Thermoclostridium stercorarium subsp. stercorarium DSM 8532: one gene and its partner. The protein of the gene in region 1 binds, or shares a complex with, the protein of each later gene. Links are inferred from orthologs where the notes say so. Each region holds a gene or a part of one and is shown on either strand. Other genes may lie near its edges. The genes, in order: dnaB and dnaG.

Region 1 (11,681 bases):
TTATCACAATGTACTATATACATTCAAGTACAATTATTTCACAATTATATTCAGTCAAAACCACCCGACAATACCCTTCCGCTGTCTGAGGCGTAATAAAACTTAAATCGCGAAAAGTCAACAAAAAAGCATAGCATTCTGGACACATGCTATGCTTCATTCAATTTATTCTGAAATTCCTCAGCAGCCTTAACTGATCTGCTTAGGCTCTTCCTTGACTTCCGGTTCATTTTGCTTTGGCTCGGGTTTGTAGCCCTCGTTGAAAATCCTCTCGAATTCATCGCCTTCAAGTCTTTCCTTGTCAAGCAATGCCTGAGCGACATCATGGAGTCGCTGCATGTTCTCACTCAATATCGTCTTAACTCTGCTGTAAGCCTCGTCAATTATTTTCTTAACCTCAAGATCTATTTTAGCCGATATTTCTTCACTGAAATACTGGGAATGACCATAGCTCTTACCCAGGAATATTTCGTCGTTCTCATCGCCGAAATACAGGTTCTGAAGCTCTTCGCTCATACCATACTTCGTAATCATGTTCCGCGCAATGGTATTCGCGTGTTTCAGATCACTGTATGCGCCCGTGCTTACTTCACCCAAAACCAGTTCTTCCGCTGCACGTCCGCCAAGGGATATTATAATTTCCTCCAGCAGCTGCGACTTGGTCTTATAGGATATATCCTCCTCGGGTTTATGAGCGGTATATCCTCCCGCCAAACCGGACGGAATGATTGAAACTCTGTCAACCTTGTTTGTAGTGGATGCAACCCTTACGGCAATCGCATGACCTGCTTCATGATAAGCAGTAAGCCGCTTTTCCTTTTCGCTCATAACCCTGCTCTTCTTTTCAGGCCCGACCATAACCTTAAACGTTGCCTCTTTTATTTCTTCCATGGTTATCTGTTTCTTGCCTTTACGTGCGGCTAACAGAGCAGACTCGTTCAGCAGGTTTTCCAAATCGGCGCCTGTGAAACCGGGCGTACTTCTTGCGATTTCCTTCAAATCCACATCGGGAGCCAAGGGCTTTCCGCGGGAATGTACCTTGAGGATTTCCTCCCTGCCTTTAATATCAGGAAGACCTACGACAACCCTTCTGTCAAAGCGTCCGGGTCTGAGTAATGCAGGGTCGAGTATATCCGGCCTGTTTGTGGCCGCAAGCACAATAACTCCCTCATTGACCCCGAAACCATCCATTTCAACCAGCAGCTGGTTCAGCGTCTGTTCCCTTTCATCATGCCCGCCGCCAAGACCAGCTCCGCGATGACGGCCCACCGCGTCTATCTCGTCGATAAAAATAATACAGGGCGCATTCTTTTTTGCCGTTTCAAACAAATCACGTACCCTTGATGCGCCAACACCGACAAACATTTCAACAAAGTCCGAACCGCTTATTGAGAAGAACGGAACACCCGCTTCGCCTGACACCGCTTTTGCCAGCAGAGTTTTACCTGTTCCAGGAGGTCCTACAAGAAGAACACCTTTCGGTATCCTTGCACCCAGTTCAACAAACTTTTTGGGTTCTTTAAGGAATTCCACGATTTCCATTAAGTCTTCCTTTTCTTCATCGGCGCCTGCCACATCATCAAACTTAACCTTTATTTTGTCATCAGAAACCATTTTGGCCCTGCTTTTTCCAAAGGACATAACCCGGCTTCCGCCGCCGCCCTGTGTCTGCTGGATAAAGAAAACCCAAAACAGTATAAACAGAGCCACAATAACAACGGTGGGAAGTATCGTCAGCCACCACGGCGCCTTCGCTTCAGGAGGATAATAAACATCTTCCAACAGACCTTTTTCTATTGCTTCGTCTATTACCTGGGCTATGTGTTCTTCCGATAGAAAACTGGTGGTGTATACAACGTTATCCTTGAATTGGCCGGAAGGTTTCTTTAAAATAACCTGAGCTTCCAATCCCTGTACCTGGAGACTTTTAACGTTGCCATTGTCCAGTTCCCGCTTAAAATCGCTGTACTTCATAACCAGCGGATTGTTGAAGTCATTCCACATGGCTATAATTATCAGAATAATGACGAATAAAATAATATAAAAGCTTATTCCACGTAAATTTTTCAATGAGTTAAACCTCCCGTCGGCTATATACAAAAATATTTCTGCACTTGCTTTCACAGGCAACCAAATTAATAATCCCAGAATTATATATATCCCAAGGATTGCGCAGTATTCTGCGTAACAGATGTATTTCCGTCAAAAACCGCTTTCTGTTATATTAGCATAATTAACCATAAAACTCAATCTTAAGTTTCCCTTATGATGTAGACTTCGGGCAGGTTTCTGTATTTCTCGGCATAGTCAAGGCCATAACCCACTACGAACTCGTCAGGAATTTCAATGCCTACATAGTCCACTTTCAGATCCACTTTCCTGCGGTCAGGCTTATCCATAATGGCTGCAAGCTTTACGCTGGCACACCCCTTTGTGTTAAACAAATCCTTAAGGTATTGCAACGTCAATCCGGTATCTATCAGGTCTTCAACAATTAAAACATGTTTACCGCTCACATCCGACTCTATGTCCTTGATAATCCTTACAACTCCCGACGATTCCGTGGAATTTCCATAACTTGATACCGATATAAAGTCTATTTTTACGTCCATATCAATCTTCCGCGCAAGGTCGGCCAGAAATATAAATCCGCCCTTTAGCACACCAACCAGTACCAGTTCCTTGTCCCTGTAGTCCTCGGTTATTCTTCTTCCCAAATCGGTTACTATTTCCTCAAGCTTTTCCTTTGTAATAAGCACTTCCATTTTCATAACGGTTCCTCCGTGATGCTCAATCTAAGGCGTTTAGCCTATGATGTCAGCTTAAAATTCAAAATTATTCCCCTGTATTGTAATATTAACATACAGTATCGTTTCAGTCGAGTCTTCAATTTTATAATTATCCGACGTTCTGTACCCGACCACCCATATAATATTTTTTCCTTCCGCGAGCAAAAGGATGTTTTCTCTTGTTTTTTTCGGTATTTTAAGATCAATAAAAAAATCCTTCAGCTTTTTTTTCCCCTTGCTGTTATACGGGTGAAAAAGGTCTCCGGGCCTTCTGCCCCTTATATATATTCCCTCTTTTATTTTACCATAATCAAATATTTGAGTAAGACTGTTTTCCCTGGCTTTTTTTATTTCTCCGAATTTTCTGACATATTCCTCACGGGTATAGAGCTTGGCCTCGATTCTGACTCTGTTTGGCAGTTCCATTACCGATGGCACCGGCACTCTGAAAAAAACCGGCTCATTCTCATCATATTTTTTTGGGGCTGAAATCTCAACTCTGTCATATTCGGATATTACTTTTATCCTTTTTGGCAGTTCGGCCGTTCTGTTTCCTTCTTTTGACACCGCACTCAAAGCAGCATTCACATGCACCGATTCAAGTCCCTGCCGGCTCCCGGTAATTTTTTCCCACGCAATACGGATTACCCGTCCCGAAACAGCCGGATGAAGTTCGGTAAGTTTATCCCTCCGCAGCACAATTCTGCCATTCTCCTTAAAAAGCAATATTTCGCTGAATTTCTCTTCCGCGTATCTGTTCAGAAAATCCCTGTCATTCCTTAACAATTCGTGCATCCTGAAAAGTTTTGCAGTTATGTCTGTTCCGGTATGCCGCTTAATTTCCGGGAAAATAACATTCCTTATAATATTCCTCAAATAAGTATTTTCGTAATTTGTGCTGTCGGTTCTGTACGTAAGGCCGTTCCTTTTAACATACTCGAGTATTTCGTCTTTTCCGGACGTCAGGAGAGGCCGTATTATCCTGCCGTTTATATCGGACATTCCGCACAAACCATCCAGCCCGGTTCCCCGTAAAATATTTAAAAATACCGTTTCGGCCTGATCATCCCTGTGATGGGCAACCGCAATATATGAAGCCCCCTGCTCCTCCATGACCTCTTTCATTTTCTCATAGCGGATTATCCTGCCGGCTTCCTCCAGTGAGTAATTATTTCTGCCCGCAAAAGCTGCCACATCTTCCCTGAATACTTTCAGCGGTATTCGGTATTTGCCGCACAATTCCCTTACAAAGGCTTCATCTTCGTCGGCCTCATTCCCTCTGAGCATGTGGTTCACATGAACTGCAATTACCGAGAACCCTCTTGTATTACCAAGCCTGCACATTATATCCAAAAGGCATACCGAATCAGCTCCCCCTGAAACACCAACCACAACAAGGGTTCCTTCCTTCAGTATGCCATATTGTTCAGCCCAGGAATTGACCCGTTCCAAAAGCTTATCATCCATTTCCCTCAAAATCCTTTTTCAAGATTGCCAAATTTAGTATATTGAGGAATCCACGCCAGATCAACGGTACCTATCGAGCCGTTTCTGTGTTTTGCTATAATTACCTCGGTGATATTTTTCTTTTCACTGTCTTCATTGTAGTAATCATCACGGTATAAAAACATAACCAGGTCGGCATCCTGCTCAATTGCACCGGATTCACGCAGGTCCGACAGCATAGGCCTGTGATTCTGCCTTGCCTCGGGTGCGCGGCTGAGCTGTGAAAGAGCTATCACAGGGACTTCCAATTCCTTTGCCATAATCTTCAGCGATCTTGAAATTTCCGATATCTCCTGCTGCCGGTTATCCGTCCGCCTGCTTCCCTGCATCAGCTGCAGGTAATCTATCATTACAAGGCCGAGCCCTTTTTTCATTTTAAGCCTCCGGCATTTTGACATCATTTCCATCACATTTATGTTTGCAGTATCATCTATGTAAATCGGAGCTTTTGACAGCGGCCCCATTATTTGGGCCATTTTTACCCAGTCCTCGTCCTCAAACCTGCCGCTTCTCATTTTCTCCATTTCCACCAGGGCTTCGGAAGAGATAATACGGCTGACAATCTGCTCCTTGCTCATTTCAAGGCTGAATATGGCAACGGGTATGTTTTTGTGAATGGCTGCATAAGCGGCTATGTTCAGCGCAAAGGAAGTTTTCCCCATTGAAGGCCTTGCTGCAATCAAAATAAGATCGGATTTCTGAAAACCTGACGTCTTCCTGTCAAGATCAATAAATCCGCTGGGCACGCCGGTTAATGAACCCGCGTTATTGTATAACTCCTCCAACCTGGAGAAAGTTACGTCAAGCACGTCATTGATCGGAACCAGCCCGGTACTGGTACGGTTCTGAACTATGTCGTATATGCATTTTTCTGCATAACTCAGTATATCAAGCGCACTTTCGTTGGATTCGTAACTTCGTTTGGATATTTCATTGGACGCCTGAATTAATTTGCGCAGTAATGCCTTTTCCTCAACAATCGAAACATAATGGTTTACATTCGCAGTAGTGGGCACTGCCAAAGCCAAATTTGAAAGATATTCGTAATCCCCCACTTTCTGCAATGTGCCCCGTTTTGTCAGCTGTTCGGAAAGGGTCACCAGATCAACGGGTTGGTTCTGTTCATACAGATCCAGAATGGCTTCGTAAATTTCCCGGTGCTGTTCCAGATAAAAATCTTCACTTTTAAGCCTGCCGGCAATATCCGGCAGTAAATTTTGATCCAGAAGGATTGACCCAAGCACCGACTGTTCGGCTTCGATGCTATGCGGCGGCACCTTTCCCGTAAAACCGATGTCCATTTCAGCACCCCTGAAAGAAAAAAACTATTTTTTCCAAAACCGTCCTTACTCCTTATTCATTACCTGCACTTTAATAACCGCTGAGACACCGGTGTGCAGCTTCACTTCTATATCATACACTCCAAGGGATTTTATGGCATCGGCAAGAACAATTTTTCTTTTATCAATCTGAACATTCAAATCCTTTTCCAGTTTTTCGGAAATATCCATTGCGGTGATGGAACCGAACAGCTTACCGTTGTCCCCTGCCTTTGCAGCAAAGGTTATAACCGCGCCGTTTAATTTTTCAGCCAGTTTCCGGGCATTGGCCAATTCGTTTTCCTTCTTCGCCTTCTCCGCTTTTTCCCGCATTTTCATTTCATTAATCGCCGAAGGGGTAGCTTCCTTCGCCAAACCCTTGGGAATCAGGTAATTTCGCGCATATCCGTCACTTACTTCAACAAGGGTGTTTTTTTTGCCCAGATTTTTTACGTCCTGCATTAAAATAACTTTCATTATGTTATCCCTCCGGTTCTATTCTGAAGCAAGTCATAAACTTACCGGGATTATTTCTTATGCAATTCACCCGAACGTACTCTTGCCAGTTCAGACAAATCCCCGAAATATTTCTCTATTTCATTCTCGTTAATGAGCCCCAATCTTATTTTCTTCGCGATATGCCTGTCCATTGTGGAAAAATCAACACCCAGACGCTTTCCCAGCAAATAGCATATGACAATCATCTCTGAAAGGGTATCCGCTGCGACGTCCCGGGTGTCTTCAAGAACAGGATCTGCAAGATGTCTGTATAACGTGGCGATATCCTCCAGCAACTCGCTTTTAAGATTTTCAATAATCCTTAAATTTCTGCTCACATCAAGGCCGCTGATCATAATACCACCCTTCGTGTATTTTTAATACTGCTTTCGGCTTTATAATTTTAAAAAACGCGACTGGAATTTAAAAACAGATATCCCCACCCTCCGTCAAACCAGTCTCAGTTCATAATGGGGATACCTTCCAACCCGTTCTTAATAAGATTATAGCACCGGTGGTATATTTGTTTATATATTTCCCGTGCGGCCTTTTGTTTTCAGCGAAATGGCAATATTTGCATACAGCCTATAGAATTGCTTCTATAGGCTGTAAATTTTAATCGGTTGTAAACGGCAGAAGTGCAATATGTCTTGCCCGTTTAATAGCGGTGGTAAGCTGGCGCTGATGCTTCGCACAGTTACCGCTGATTCTTCTGGGAACAATCTTGGCCTTTTCCGTAAGGAATTTCTTAAGTCTTGCCACATCTTTATAATCTATGCGTTCAACCTTTTCCACACAGAACTGGCAAACTTTCTTCCTTGCCTTTCTTTTTACGGCCTTTACTACCTTTTTCTCAGCTGCTTCCTTATTGCCGTTTGCACTATTTTCTTTCTTCTTTGTTTCTGACATTCATAATGCCTCCTTCCGCTAACAACCATTCACACACGATCCCATACAAATAAACACACTACAACTAAGATAATATAACATATTAGCCTAACGCTGTCAAATAAATTCATTTAAAAGGTTACTTCAGAGATCAATGTCAAGATCAATCCATCAAAAAACAGTCGGTCATCATTATACTGATAATCGTTATAAGTATAATAAAGCCGTCCGTTTACCGTATCAGGTTTTTCCACAACCAACACTACTCTGCAGAAATTTTATTACAAATAAACTTTTTCATCAATAAACAATATACATGACATTCAATGTCTTTTAAGCCGTCAACCACATGTTCAATTTTGCAGTTATTCCAATTTAACTGAAATTGGCGCGTATAGCCGAGCTGTGTTAAAATAATTATTCAAATTTTTCAACGTTACTGCTAAAATACTGTTTATAAATTAATCAAAATCCGGAGGGATTTTTTTGCAGGCTGAAGCATTGTTTCAAAAACTGCTGGCCAGAGTGCGCAAGGCAGTAGAGGATTACGACATGATACAGGAAGGTGACCGAATAGCCGTAGGAGTTTCAGGCGGTAAAGACAGCCTTACGCTTTTATACTGCTTGAAGGCATTACAGCGGTTTTACCCAAAGAAATTTGAACTTTTTGCAATTACCATTTCCCTCGGTAACGAGGGATTTGACCTGCCCGCATTGATTGACATATACGAGAATATCGGTATACAGTACCATATTGAAGACACTCAGATTGCAAAAATCGTATTCGATGTGAGAAATGAAAAAAATCCGTGTTCTTTATGCTCCAATATGAAACGCGGTGCAATACACAACGCCGCAAAAAAGCTCGGCTGCAACAAGGTGGCTTTTGCCCATCATAAGGATGACGTTATAGAAACTCTCCTGCTTTCTCTGTTTTACGAGGGAAGAATTCACACCTTTTCACCCGTTACGTACCTTGACAGGACAGGTATTACATTAATCCGTCCGTTCATTTACACTGAGGAGAAAATGATACGTTCCTACGTGAACAAGAAAGGCATTATGCCAATCCCCAGCGGATGCAGGGCGGAAGGGAAAACAAAGCGCCACTATGTAAAAGAACTTATAGCCGGTTTAATGAAAGAAAACAGACACATCAAGGACAACCTTTTCGGCGCAATCCAGAGAGGCAACATCAACGGCTGGCATCCGCCGCTTTGATACGATAACCTTTAATATCCCCGGCTGAATTAACCGGGGATATTTTAGCTTTACCCCTTGTATAAAGGAAATTTTCTTTAAATCCGAAAAAACGGCCATTTCCCTGAAGCGAGATATGACCGTTCTTGTTTTCTATCCTTTTACGGCACCTATCATCATGCCTTTTGTGAAGTACTTCTGCAGGAAAGGATAGAGGCACAGAATAGGTACGGTGGATACGACAATCGTCGCATGCTTTATTGTCTCCGATATTAATTCCTGATCCTCTCCGATACCCATTTCACTCATGTCATTTACTATAAGAATTTGCCTCAGGACCAACTGAAGAGGTTCCTTTGATTTGTCCTCGAGATATATCATCGCAGGGAACCATGAATTCCAGTGAGCAACTCCATAATACAGAACCAGCACTGCAACCGTCGCCCTGGTCAGAGGAAGGATAATTTTCACAAGAATTGTAATATGGCTTGCTCCGTCCAGCCTTGCTGACTCTTCCAGACTGTCGTCGACAGACGCCATTGCCGTCCGCATAACAATAAGGTTAAAAGTATTTATCGCGCTCGGCAGAATAAGAGCCGCCCGGGTATTATACAGTCCCAGCGACTGAATGTTCAGAAAAGCGGGGATCATACCGCCTGAAAAATACATTGTAAACATTATGAATATGGTTATGGCTTTTTGGCCAGGTATATTCTTACGGGAAAGAAAATAGGCTCCGATAACCGTCATCACAATATTCAGCGCCGTTCCCACCACAACATAGTACAGGGTGTTTAAATAACCTCTCCATATTGATGAATTTTCAAACACCTTCTTGTATGATGCAAGGCTGAAACCCACAGGTTTGAGAAGAACGCCCGAATGGGACATAAACAACGAGGGTTTGCTGAAGGATGCACAGATTACATGCCAAAAAGGATAGAAACATGCAATTACCAGTAAGATTAGCAGCGTTACATTCACCACGTTAAAAATTCTGTCTGAAAGGCTTTCCTTAATTTTGTTTTTGTTTGCTGTCCTTACCATATGACCGCTCTCCTTGTCCTTACCACAAACTTGTTTCGCTTACCGCTCTGCTTATCTTGTTAGCCAAAATTACAAGTGCAAAGTTTATTACCGAGTTAAACAACCCAACGGCAGCCGAGAACGAATACTGGCGGTTTACAATACCCATTCTGTATACATAAGTTGATATTACATCCGCAGTTTCATAAATTCCTTCATTATACAGGAGAATAATCTTTTCATATCCAACGCTCATTATCTGACCCATTCTCATAATAAACATGATAATAATGGTAGGCAGCAGGCACGGCAGAGTGATATGTATTATCTTTTTCCATCGGGTACTGCAGCCGTCAACCTCTGCAGCTTCATACAACTGGGGATCTATCGCCGTCAGAGCCGCCAGATACACAATCGAGCCCCATCCGACTCCCTGCCATATGTTGGATATTACGTATATGGGAACAAAAGCACTGGCTTTGCTCAGCAAATCCTTGCCGTCGTAACCAAACAGCGCAACCAGCAATTGTGTGATAACCCCGTTGGACTTAACAAAATCCCGAATCATCGCACAAATTACGACCAGGGAAATAAAGTGAGGCATATACGTAATTGTTTGCACAAATCTTGCAAAATATTTGCTTCGCAACTCGTTTATCATCAGGGCCAGTATTATCGGTGCAGGAAAACCAAATATAAGGGTTGAAAGGCTTATTCTCAATGTATTGCGGATTAAGCGGCCGAAGTATATGCTTTTGAAAAAAGTCATAAAATTTTCCAGGCCAACCCATTCGCTGCCGGAAATACCCTTTCTCGGTCTGAAATCCTGAAACGCAATTACTACCCCGTACATCGGCTTGTAATGAAACAGTATGTAGTAAATAATTACCGGAAGTATTAATAAATAAATTTCTTTGTTCCTTTTTATTCTCTGCCACACAATGCTTTTTTGTTTTTTGGGTTTTGACATAGCTCCGGAAGCAGAATTTTGGAGTTGAATTGCTTTGTTCATGTACAGACTTATCCTCCTTCATATAAAACTGCACCCGCTGCTTTAACCGTGTAAGAATGCAGACAGTCAAAAATATAAAAGTATCAGGATAAGTCTGCTGTATACAGCAGACTTATCCCACTATATCAAACCATTCATTAACGCGCGTTGTAACGATCCAGCGCTGCCTGGTAAATGGCTATCATCTCATCTACTCCCATGTCTTTCAATGTCTTTACATAATTATCCCATTCAGCTTCAATATTGCCTTCCATCGTGAAGAAACGTGCCCTCTGTTCTTTTACATATGTATCTACCTGGCTGTTCAGAGCGGCAAACCTCTTGCTTTCTTCCTGAGTCAGGGTTACAGGAGGAATAAGCGTCTTCTGGCTGTCATTGGTATCATTCCAGATATGCAGGGCTTCTTTCTGCTGTTCGGTTTCATAATACTGGAAAATATATCTGGGATCCTGTACAAACGCACCGGACATATTGGCACGGCCCCAATGAGCCATTGCAACTGCAACTGTTAAGCCTTCGGGATTTTTCATAATCAAATCGGTATAGACAGGCTCTCCGTTGACCATATTATAGGATTTGCCTTCTTCACCGAAGTTAATTGCATAATGGCCTTTTTCACTGTAAGCAAAGTTAAGGAATTTGGCAGCTATTTCAGGATACTTGCAGTCAGATGTAATTACAGCTGAAGCCTTTGAGGTGGTTGCGTAATCATATGAAGCACCGCCGTACAATACGGGATCGCCCTCTTTAAGTACAGGGAAATTGGCAGCTCTCAAATCAAAATCCGCACCGTATTTGTCAGGCTCTGCTTTTGCAATTGTCAGGAATGAACCCATGTATCCGCCACCGGCACCATATGTAACTGCACCGACACCGGTCATAATATATGTTTCCAGTGTAGTCCTGTCGCATGTCAAAACATCAGGATCCAGAAGCCCGGCCTTTACCCATTCGTTCATCTGGAGCATCCACTGCTTATAGCCTTCTTCGATAAAGCCATACTTAACTTTTCCTGTTTCATGATCAACATACATACCAGGACGAATTAAATATGCATTCATGGTTCCGTTTTGCAGGTTGTCCATGCTTTGCATTACCATGGGTTTCTGAACGCCGATTTCCTTTAACTTCGTGAGCGCCTCGGTCCAGTCGTCTATCGTTACCGGGGTCTTGGTTATACCTGCCTTCTTAAATAAATCGGCACGATAGAAAAGACCGGATGTACACTGCAAATATTTATGTCCGCGGATAAACGGGAAGCAGTAGTAATGCCCTTCATCGTTTTTAACTTCGCGATCTACTATGGGATTATCCTGCAGATACTGCCACAGGTCAGCTGCGGCACCGTACGGGGAAATGTATTCATCAAGGTTAATCAGAACGCCTTCTTCTTCAGCAGCGGCAGGACCGCCCGGATAGCTCGTTGTCCATTCCCATTCAATA
Region 2 (9,194 bases), 1.4 Mb from region 1 along the record:
GGTTAACAGAGGAATTTTGCCTATCTCTTTTAAATACATCCTCACAGGATCGTCAATGGCCACACCTTCGGGAAGACTTAATTCAGGATCTTCTTCCAGATCTATTTCCTCAATCTCATCATCTATATCGGGCACCACGTCAATTCCCATACGTTCAAGAGCATCATAAATTCTTTCAATCTTTTCAGGAGGCAGATCTACTGTTTCAAAAGCATCCATAATCTCCTTGTACGTAAGCACACCTTTAGCCTTGCCCAATTCGGCCAGTTCCCGCAGAATAACCGCAGGCTCCTTTTTGACTGCCGGATTTTTGGTATTCTTTGTATTTGAAGCTTTTTCCTTGCTTTTTTCCTTTTCATTGCCGTTTTTGGCCTTATTATTATCGTTTTTCTCTTTCATGTTCCCTTCCTTACCGTTGTTGTCCTTGCCGGAATTAAGCTTTTCTTTTTCGGGACCGGCGTTACTTCCATTACCGGCGGTTTCGGAAATCATCTCATTGTTTTTTTCCACATTATCCGCATTGGTTATACCGGCAGAAACATTTTTATTCTTTTTATCTGCCATATTAATCTAATCCACCTCTCGTTTGTGAATAGTATTTTTACCATTTATTGGCTATTTTCCTTATTATGGCCTGAAGTTGTTCCTGAAGCCGTTTTCTTTCTTCCATATTGGTAATATTCTTCAAACGCATTAAAATATCCTTTTTTTCCTCTTCCAGTTTTAGAATCTCCAGTTTCTCCAATATGTCTTCGAGGGCCTTTTCAGGCTCATCGAAGTTACAAAATGTTTCGGATATATGAATTAGTGATGAAGCCTTTTCAGATGCAAGCCGTGAAATATATTGCTCGAGGACGAAATCCTCGCCGTTTTTCAATTTCTCATACAAGATACCTGCCATCTCCCTGAGTTCTCCGTCGCTGTAATCAGAAGCAGGATATCTTTCAGCTGCCATATGGTATAGCCTGTTCTCGCGGCTTAACAGAGCCAACAGCATTTTCTCGTACCGGACCCTTATATTCTCGTTTTTATGAAGCTGAGGAGTCTTCGCAGGACCCGTCAGTTCCTTTCTGGCGGAATAAAACTCCGTGGTTTTTTCCTTCCGCTGTTTCTGTTTAAGCCGCCTGTCAACCTCAGCGTGCAGAGCGTCTTCCGAAATTCCGTAGGTACCGGAAATTTTCCTGATTATAATCTCCCTTTCCATAAAGTTCTCCACTTCTGTAAGAAGATCTGCCACGCCGTTCAGGAAATTAAGCCTGCCTTCTTCATTGTCGGGCGGATACGTATTCTTCAGCACGTTTATTTTATATTCTAACAGTGATATTGCCCGATCTATCAACATTTTAAACTTTTCCGGACCATTTTTTCTTATAAATTCATCAGGATCCTTTCCGTCAGGAACTTGAAGTACCTTAACACGGCAGCCGATTCTGTTAAGTACTTCAATCCCCCTTTCGGTCGCTTTCTGTCCGGCATTATCGCTATCATATCCAAGAATTACTTCATCCGCGTATTTTTTCAAAAGCCTTCCCTGCATACTGGTCAACGCAGTTCCCAGAGAAGCTACGGCAAAATCAATACCTGCCTGATGCAGAGAAATAACATCCATGTAACCTTCTACTATCAGAAGCTTTTTTTCACTGCTTTTTTTGGCCAAATGAAGCCCGAACAGTTCTCTCCCTTTGCTGTAACAGGGAGTTTCCGGAGAATTGATGTATTTGGGCAAAGAATCATCCAAAACCCTTCCGCCGAACGCCACAACGTTCCCACGGATATCAAATATCGGAAAGATAACTCTCCCCCGGAATCTGTCAATTAATTTTCCGCTTCTGCCTTTAATTGCAAGTCCCGACTGGATAATCACATACTCGTCAAAACCTTCCTTCAGAAGGTAATCTGACAATATACTCCATTCATCCGGAGCATAACCAAGCCCGAACCGTTTAATAATACGGTTGCTTAGACCTCTGTCATAGAGATATTTCAGTGCTTTCTTACCCTTTTCCGAGGCGAGACACGAAAAGTAAAACCTTGCGGCAGCTTTGTTGGCTTCAAGAATTTTTTTCCTAAGCCTGATTTTTTGCTGCTCTTCCTTGTCATCGGGCTCAGGCAGTACTATTCCTGCTCTGTCTGCAAGCATTTTAACGGCATCGGGAAAACTTACGTTTTCTATGTTCATTATAAAATGAAAAACATTACCGCCCTGGTTGCAGCCAAAGCAATAATAGAACTGCCTTACGGGTTCAACGTGAAAAGACGGTGTCTTCTCCTTGTGAAAAGGGCATAGTCCAAAATACCCTCCCCCTTTCTTTTCAAGGCGGATGTATTCGGAAACCACTTCCACCAAATCATTACTTAACCTTACTTCTTCAATTATTTCATCGGGATAATAGCTCATAAACCCCCCGGACACACTATATTATCATATTCGACAATTTTTATTAAAATCCTTCTTATTAAAATTAAATAAATTTAATGGCAAAAAAGAATGCAAATCTGTTAAAATCTCATCCATCTTGCGGGTATAAATATGGAGTTAAAAGTATTTATCGCATATCGGTCGGTCATTCCGGCAATATAATCGCAAACTACACGTTCAATTCCTTCTTCATCTATTTTGTTGTAAAACTCTGCAGGCAGAAGTTCGGGTTGTTCAGTTAATTTATAGTAAAGGCTGCGAATAAGGTTTTCTGCCTTGCCTTCCTCGGCTTTCGCACTGGAACCTATATACACATTGCGGAACATGAAATTCCTCAGTTCTTCGGTAGCTTCCCTGAATTCGTCACTCATTGAAATTTCGCCCTTATCCCTGCTGTTTTCTATAATATTCACAATCATATTATTAATCCGCTCACCCGATGTATTTCCCAGCACTTTCAGACAGCTTTTGGGAAGCTCATCCTGAGAAATAACACCACCCCGGATGGCATCCTCTATATCGTGATTGATATACGCAATCCTGTCCGCAAATTTTACAATACATCCTTCAAGGGTCTCGGCCTTCTGTTCCCCCGTGTGGCATAGTATTCCGTTCAGTACTTCATAGGTCAGGTTAAGACCTTTGCCGTTTTTTTCAAGTTTTTCAACAACCCTGACACTTTGCTCGTTATGTTTGAAGCCCAAAGGACATATTTCCTGAAGAACACGTTCACCTGCATGTCCAAATGGTGTGTGCCCCAAATCATGCCCCAGCGCAATTGCCTCGGTTAAGTCTTCATTTAGCCTCAGGCTGCGGGCAATTGTCCTTGCTATCTGCGATACCTCAAGAGTATGGGTAAGTCTTGTTCTGTAATGATCTCCTTCGGGTGATATGAAAACCTGGGTTTTGTGTTTCAGCCTCCTGAAAGCCTTTGAATAAATAATTCTGTCCCTGTCTCTCTGGAAATCGGTTCTGACACTGCATTTTTCTTCAGGATGGGCTCTGCCTTTTGATCTGGATGACAAAGTGGCATAGGGAGAAAGAATTCTTTCCTCAATCCTTTCTATTTCCTCACGAATTGTCATAAGGCCGATCACCTCAACTATTTATATATACCCAAAAAATTCGGAAATAAGCGATAAAAACAAAAAATACGCCTATAATCCGCCTTAATTGAGTATATAAAACCTCGAAGGATGATACTGCAAAAAAGGACAGTTTTTTATACTGTCCTTGTCCGAATTTAATTAAATTAATCTGAAATCAGCCTTTGAAGCTCGTTACATTTCGTTCAGACAATTTCTGCAAATATGCCTCCCCTTGTATTCCACCATATCGTCAGAAACATTATCACAGAATGTGCAGCGGGGAACATATTTATCCAATACCACGTTCCCTTCATTGTCAATAAACATTTCAATGCTGTCGCCTTCGTTGATATTCAGCTGTTTTCTGAGAGACTTCGGAAGTACGATACGTCCAAGAGCGTCAAGTTTTCTGACATATCCTGTAGCTTTCATTATAAAAATACCCCCCCAGTAAAAAATATAATAAATTTAATTATTTTTTGATTTCTAAATATTTTTATTAAACACTAAGAAAAAAGATACCTCAACCCAGGAAATTTGTCAATACAAAACAATAAAAGGAGAGGAATAACCTCTCCATACTATTTAAGCCATGACATCATTTTTCTTAGTTCTCTTCCTGTTTTTGCAAGAAGATGCTCTGCTTCCTTACGTCTTGTGGTGAGAAGTCTCGCCCTGCCGCCTGCTTTATTTTCTGCTATCCATTTTGATGCAAACGTTCCATCCTGAATTTCTGCAAGTACCTGCTTCATGGCCTTTCTGCTTTCTTCGTTTATGATTCTTTTGCCTGTGGTATAGTCCCCGTATTCTGCGGTATCGCTAACCGAATAACGCATAAATTCAAAACCACCCTGGTAAATCAGGTCCACAATCAGCTTCATTTCATGTACGCATTCAAAATATGCGCATTCTGGTTGATATCCCGCTTCCACAAGGGTTTCAAACCCCGCTTTCATCAGCTCCGTGATACCGCCGCACAAAACTGCCTGTTCACCGAAGAGATCGGTTTCTGTTTCCTCTCTGAAGGTAGTTTCCAGAATCCCCGCCCTTCCTGCGCCAATGGCTGCAGCATAGGCAAGGGCGTATTCACGGGCTTTCCCTGTATAATCCTGATGTACTGCAATTAAAGCAGGTACACCTCGTCCTTCAAGGTATTGTGAGCGTACGGTATGACCCGGCCCTTTCGGAGCAATCATTGTTACATCCACGTATTCAGGAGGTACTATTTGGCTGTAGTGAATGTTGAATCCATGGGCAAACATCAGCATATTGCCTTCCTCAAGATTTGGTTCAATACTTTCTTTATATATATCAGCCTGAACCTGATCGGGAACAAGAAGCATGATAATGTCGGCAGCTTTTGCCGCCTCTGCGGTGTCCATTACGGTCAGCCCATCCTGTTTTGCCTTTTCACGGCTTTTTGAGTCCGGCGCCAGACCTACTATTACTTTTACACCACTGTCTCTTAAGTTTTGGGCATGGGCATGACCCTGACTGCCGTAACCTATAACTGCGACGGTTTTATTTTCCAGCAATTTTAAATCACAGTCACTGTCATAATACAGTTTTGCCATTTGTAATCCTTCCTTTCGATATAATTTATAAAATTCAAATAATTGTTTTTTCTCCACGTTCCAAAGATATAATACCTGTCCTGACATCTTCAAGAATGCCGAATGGTTTCAGCATCTGCTGCATCGCAGCCACTTTTTTTGAGCTGCCCGATGTTTCAATTGTAAGTGTTTTTTCCGAGATATCAACAATGTTTGCCCGGAATACTTCAGCTATCTGCATTATTTCAGAACGAACCGATGTATCTGCGTTCACCTTGAAAAGCGCCAGTTCCCTGTGAACTGAATCTTCAATATCGAGCCGCTTAACTTTTATAACGTCAATAAGCTTTCCAAGCTGTTTTTCCACCTGTTCAACCGTATTTTCGTCCCCTTCAACCACTATTGTCATGCGGGAGATGGCAGGGTCATGAGTAACACCCACTGCGAGACTTTCAATATTAAACCCCCGTCTGCTGAAAAGGCCGGAAACTCTCGACAGAACCCCCGCATGGTTATTTACAAGCACCGACAGTACATGTTTCATAAAAATACCTCCAATACTCTTATCTCGGCATCTTTTGTAATTTAACACCTTAGAATTGACGAAAGCCAGTTTTCATTCCAAAATTGCGCCTTTGTCAGCTGACGATACGAGCTTTGCATATCGTGCCAAATAACCTTTCCTTATCTTTGGCTCAGGCGGCCTCCATGCCTTCAGCCTTTCTTCTATTTCCTCCCGGGAAAGATTAACATCAAGTTTACCTTCAGGTATATTTATTGTAATAATATCGCCGTCCCTGATTGCAGCAATAGGGCCACCCACCGCAGCTTCCGGCGAAACATGCCCGATTGACGCTCCACGGGTTGCACCGGAGAACCTTCCGTCGGTTATTAACGCAACATCCTTGTCAAGCCCCATACCTGCTATCGCAGATGTAGGCCCGAGCATCTCCCTCATGCCCGGTCCGCCTTTGGGTCCTTCATACCGAATAATGACCACATCACCTTTTTTTATCTCTCCTGAATAAATGGCTTTAATTGCATCGTCCTCGGAATCAAATACCCGGGCAGGACCGCTGTGGCACAGCATTTCTTCCGCCACTGCGGCGCGTTTCACAACAGCGCCTGCAGGCGCTATATTTCCTTTCAGAACGGCTATGCCACCTGTCTCGCTGTATGGGTGTTCAATGTCCCTTATTACGTTTCTGTCCCTTACAACCGCATTTTTAATGTTTTCTCTGTGGGTTTTTCCGGTAACGGTTATAAGATCCAAATGCAGAAGGTTTTTCTTGGAAAGTTCCTTCATTACGGCCTGAACACCGCCAGCCATATACAAATCCTGCACATGGTACGGACCGCTCGGGGCAAGTTTGCAAAGGTTAGGAACCCGTGCGCTGATTTCGTTTATTATATCAAGATTAAGGTTTATGTCCGCTGCATGAGCAATAGCCAAAAGATGCAGTACCGAGTTTGTGGAACACCCAAGTGCCATATCGACGGCAAGGGCATTCTCAAAGGCTTCGGGTACAAGTATATCCAGCGGCTTAATGTCTTTTCTGACAAGGTCTACAATTCTCATTCCCGCCTGTTTCGCAAGCCTGATTCTCTGGGCATAAACAGCAGGAATCGTTCCGTTTCCCGGCAGGCCCAGTCCCAAAACTTCAGTAAGGCAATTCATTGAATTAGCCGTAAACATGCCTGAACATGAACCGCACCCCGGGCACGCGTTATTTTCGTATTCAAGTACTTCCTCTTCTGTCATCATACCCGCCTTGTAGGCTCCCACCGCTTCAAAAACGCTGTTCAGGTCCAGCTGTTTCCCTTTCCAGTTTATGGAAAGCATCGGCCCTCCGCTTATAAATATGGAGGGAACGTTTATCCTTGCAGCAGCCATAAGCATGCCCGGAACTATTTTGTCACAGTTTGGTATAAACACCATACCGTCAAAACTGTGCGCCAGGGCCATTGCCTCACAGGAATCGGCAATAAGCTCCCTGCTTGCCAGTGAATATTTCATACCTTCATGCCCCATGGCTATACCGTCGCATATACCTATGCATCCAAACTCCACAGGTGTTCCCCCGGCAAGCCTGATACCCGCTTTTACAGCTTCTGCTATTTTGCTTAAATGTATATGTCCCGGTACAATTTCATTAAAGGAATTTACTACACCAATTAACGGTCTTTCAATTTCCTCGTCCGTATATCCCATAGCCTTTAAAAGACTTCTGTGAGGCGATCTTTCAATACCCTTTTTTATTATATCGCTACGCATACACTCACATCCTTATCACGCCATTAGTATGTAATTATGTCATCATGTTCTTACATTCTTACATTATAAACTAATAACAATATTATGTAATTTCCATTCAGGTATAAATCAACTGATCTATTCCTTTTCCGGGCGGCACGATCGGCAGTACCCTTTCGTCGATGTCAATGATGAAGTCTATTACCACGGGCACGCTATCTTGACTTAACGCCTTTTCTATTGCAGGAACGACTTCTTCTTTTTTGGTCACCCTTATGCCGATGGCACCGTATGCTTCGGCAAGTTTAACAAAGTCCGGCCCTCTGTCCAGTGTCGACTGGGAATGCCTTCCGCCATAGAACATGGTTTGCCACTGACGAACCATGCCAAGCGTTCCGTTGTTAAGCAATGCTATGACTATGGGAAGTTTATAATAAACCGCAGTCGCAAGCTCGTTACAGTTCATTCTGAAGCTGCCGTCACCTGCGAAATTGATTACCTTTCGCCCCGGTTTTGCAAGCTGTATACCTATTGCCGCGCCCGTACCATAGCCCATAGTGCCAAGTCCGCCAGAAGATATGTACTGCCTGGGGAATTTATAGTCAAAATACTGGGCTGCCCAAATCTGATTCTGGCCCACTTCTGTTGTAACATAAGCATCGGGCACCATTTCGGAAAACTTTTTTATAATGTACGACGGTTTCAGCTGCCCGTTATCCGGTATTACAAGACGGTATTCATCTTTCCATTTTAACACCTGCTCGGCCCATTCGGAGCGCTCTACCTTTTTAAGACGTTCAATAATGCCTTTCATTATTTTATCCGTATTCCCGGTAAGCGGATAGTGAACACTAATGTTTTTATTGATTTCTGCCGGATCTGCGTCAATATGCATAATTTTTGCATACGGCGCAAATCTCTTCATGTCGCTTATAACCCTGTCACTGAAACGGGCACCGATGTTTATAAGGAGATCACACTCCGAAACCGCCTTATTTGAAACTCTTGTGCCGTGCATACCGAGAAGTCCGGTATACAGAGGATACGAACTCGGAATTGCACTTGTTCCCATTAAAGTGGTTGACACAGGTATCATCATTTTTTCGGATAATTCAAGCACCAGATCGGTTATACCTGCAATTATCGTTCCGCCGCCGGCGAGAATAACCGGCTTTTTCGCATTCTGAATTGCATATGCCGCTTCATCCAGGTCTTTTTCGGTATACAGGTCCTTAATATCCAGATTAAGCCTTTTCCTGCCGTCGAACGGGATGAATTCAGTCTCGTCGGCTGTTACGTCCTTGCATATATCCACAAGGACCGGGCCTGGTCTTCCCGTTGTGGCAATTTCAAAAGCCATGCGCATGGTTTCTGCAAGCCTGTTGACATCTTTCACAAGAAAATTATGCTTGGTGATTGGTTCGGTTATTCCTGTAATATCCACTTCCTGGAAGGAATCTCTTCCTATAAGCGTTGAAGGTACCTGACCTGTAATAGCCACCAGAGGTATAGAATCCATATACGCAGTAGCAATCCCCGTTACAAGGTTTGTTGCCCCGGGCCCCGAAGTCGCTATGCACACACCGGGTTTTCCCGTTGCCCTTGCATAACCGTCGGCGGCGTGAGCAGCGCCCTGTTCATGGGATGTCAAAATATGCCTTATACCTTCTCCTTTTTTATAAAGGGAATCGTATATATTCAGCACAGCTCCGCCGGGAAAACCAAATATTGTATCCACATTCTGTTCCCTCAAACATTCTATGACAATGTCCGCACCGGTTAATTTCAAAAAGATCACCCCGCTTCATTTTAATTGATTATCCGATAATCCGGCTCACCACCGCATCTCCCATTTCTTCACATCCTAAGACTTCTGAGTT

Evidence for each region.
Region 2: the proteins of dnaB (region 1) and dnaG are in contact, whole or in part, in a crystal structure (PDB 2R6A), measured with the Geobacillus stearothermophilus proteins. The link is inferred for Thermoclostridium stercorarium subsp. stercorarium DSM 8532 from one-to-one orthologs. Residues at the interface, in WP_033016901.1 of Geobacillus stearothermophilus: Ser13, Glu15, Ala16, Gln18, Glu91, Leu92, Asp94, Ala95, Val96, Pro97, Thr98, Ala99, Ala100, Asn101, Tyr104, Tyr105, Ile108; in WP_049624496.1 of Geobacillus stearothermophilus: Lys456, Leu457, Leu458, Pro459, Ala460, Asn463, Ala464, Leu467, Leu535, Leu536, Ile537, Ala538, Gln544, Glu545, Asp548, Tyr549, His552.

The regions. Positions count from the first base shown.
Region 1 is NC_020134.1:2,882,333-2,894,013, forward strand. What follows is about bases 3,430-6,368. They hold dnaB (replicative DNA helicase), read right to left. Parts: upstream 5,597-6,368; coding sequence 4,262-5,596; downstream 3,430-4,261. Other genes in these bases: tilS (tRNA lysidine(34) synthetase TilS), read right to left, coding at 3,430-4,256; rplI (50S ribosomal protein L9), read right to left, coding at 5,642-6,091; CST_RS12675 (MazG-like family protein), read right to left, coding at 6,142-6,368. Also shown: ATP-dependent zinc metalloprotease FtsH, read right to left, coding at 190-2,070; hpt (hypoxanthine phosphoribosyltransferase), read right to left, coding at 2,253-2,771; more of tilS, read right to left, coding at 2,823-3,429; more of CST_RS12675, read right to left, coding at 6,369-6,450; rpsR (30S ribosomal protein S18), read right to left, coding at 6,728-7,021; CST_RS12685 (tRNA 2-thiocytidine biosynthesis TtcA family protein), read left to right, coding at 7,487-8,221; CST_RS12690 (carbohydrate ABC transporter permease), read right to left, coding at 8,354-9,247; CST_RS12695 (ABC transporter permease), read right to left, coding at 9,267-10,238; CST_RS12700 (extracellular solute-binding protein), read right to left, coding at 10,376-11,681. UniProt on the Escherichia coli protein: The main replicative DNA helicase, it participates in initiation and elongation during chromosome replication. Travels ahead of the DNA replisome, separating dsDNA into templates for DNA synthesis.
Region 2 is NC_020134.1:1,486,454-1,495,647, forward strand. What follows is about bases 1-2,946. They hold dnaG (DNA primase), read right to left. Parts: upstream 2,399-2,946; coding sequence 602-2,398; downstream 1-601. Other genes in these bases: rpoD (RNA polymerase sigma factor RpoD), read right to left, coding at 1-399; CST_RS06510 (deoxyguanosinetriphosphate triphosphohydrolase), read right to left, coding at 2,500-2,946. In the rest of the region: more of CST_RS06510, read right to left, coding at 2,947-3,504; CST_RS06515 (AbrB/MazE/SpoVT family DNA-binding domain-containing protein), read right to left, coding at 3,700-3,939; ilvC (ketol-acid reductoisomerase), read right to left, coding at 4,089-5,081; ilvN (acetolactate synthase small subunit), read right to left, coding at 5,116-5,604; ilvD (dihydroxy-acid dehydratase), read right to left, coding at 5,677-7,335; ilvB (biosynthetic-type acetolactate synthase large subunit), read right to left, coding at 7,433-9,103; leuB (3-isopropylmalate dehydrogenase), read right to left, coding at 9,132-9,194. UniProt on the Escherichia coli protein: RNA polymerase that catalyzes the synthesis of short RNA molecules used as primers for DNA polymerase during DNA replication.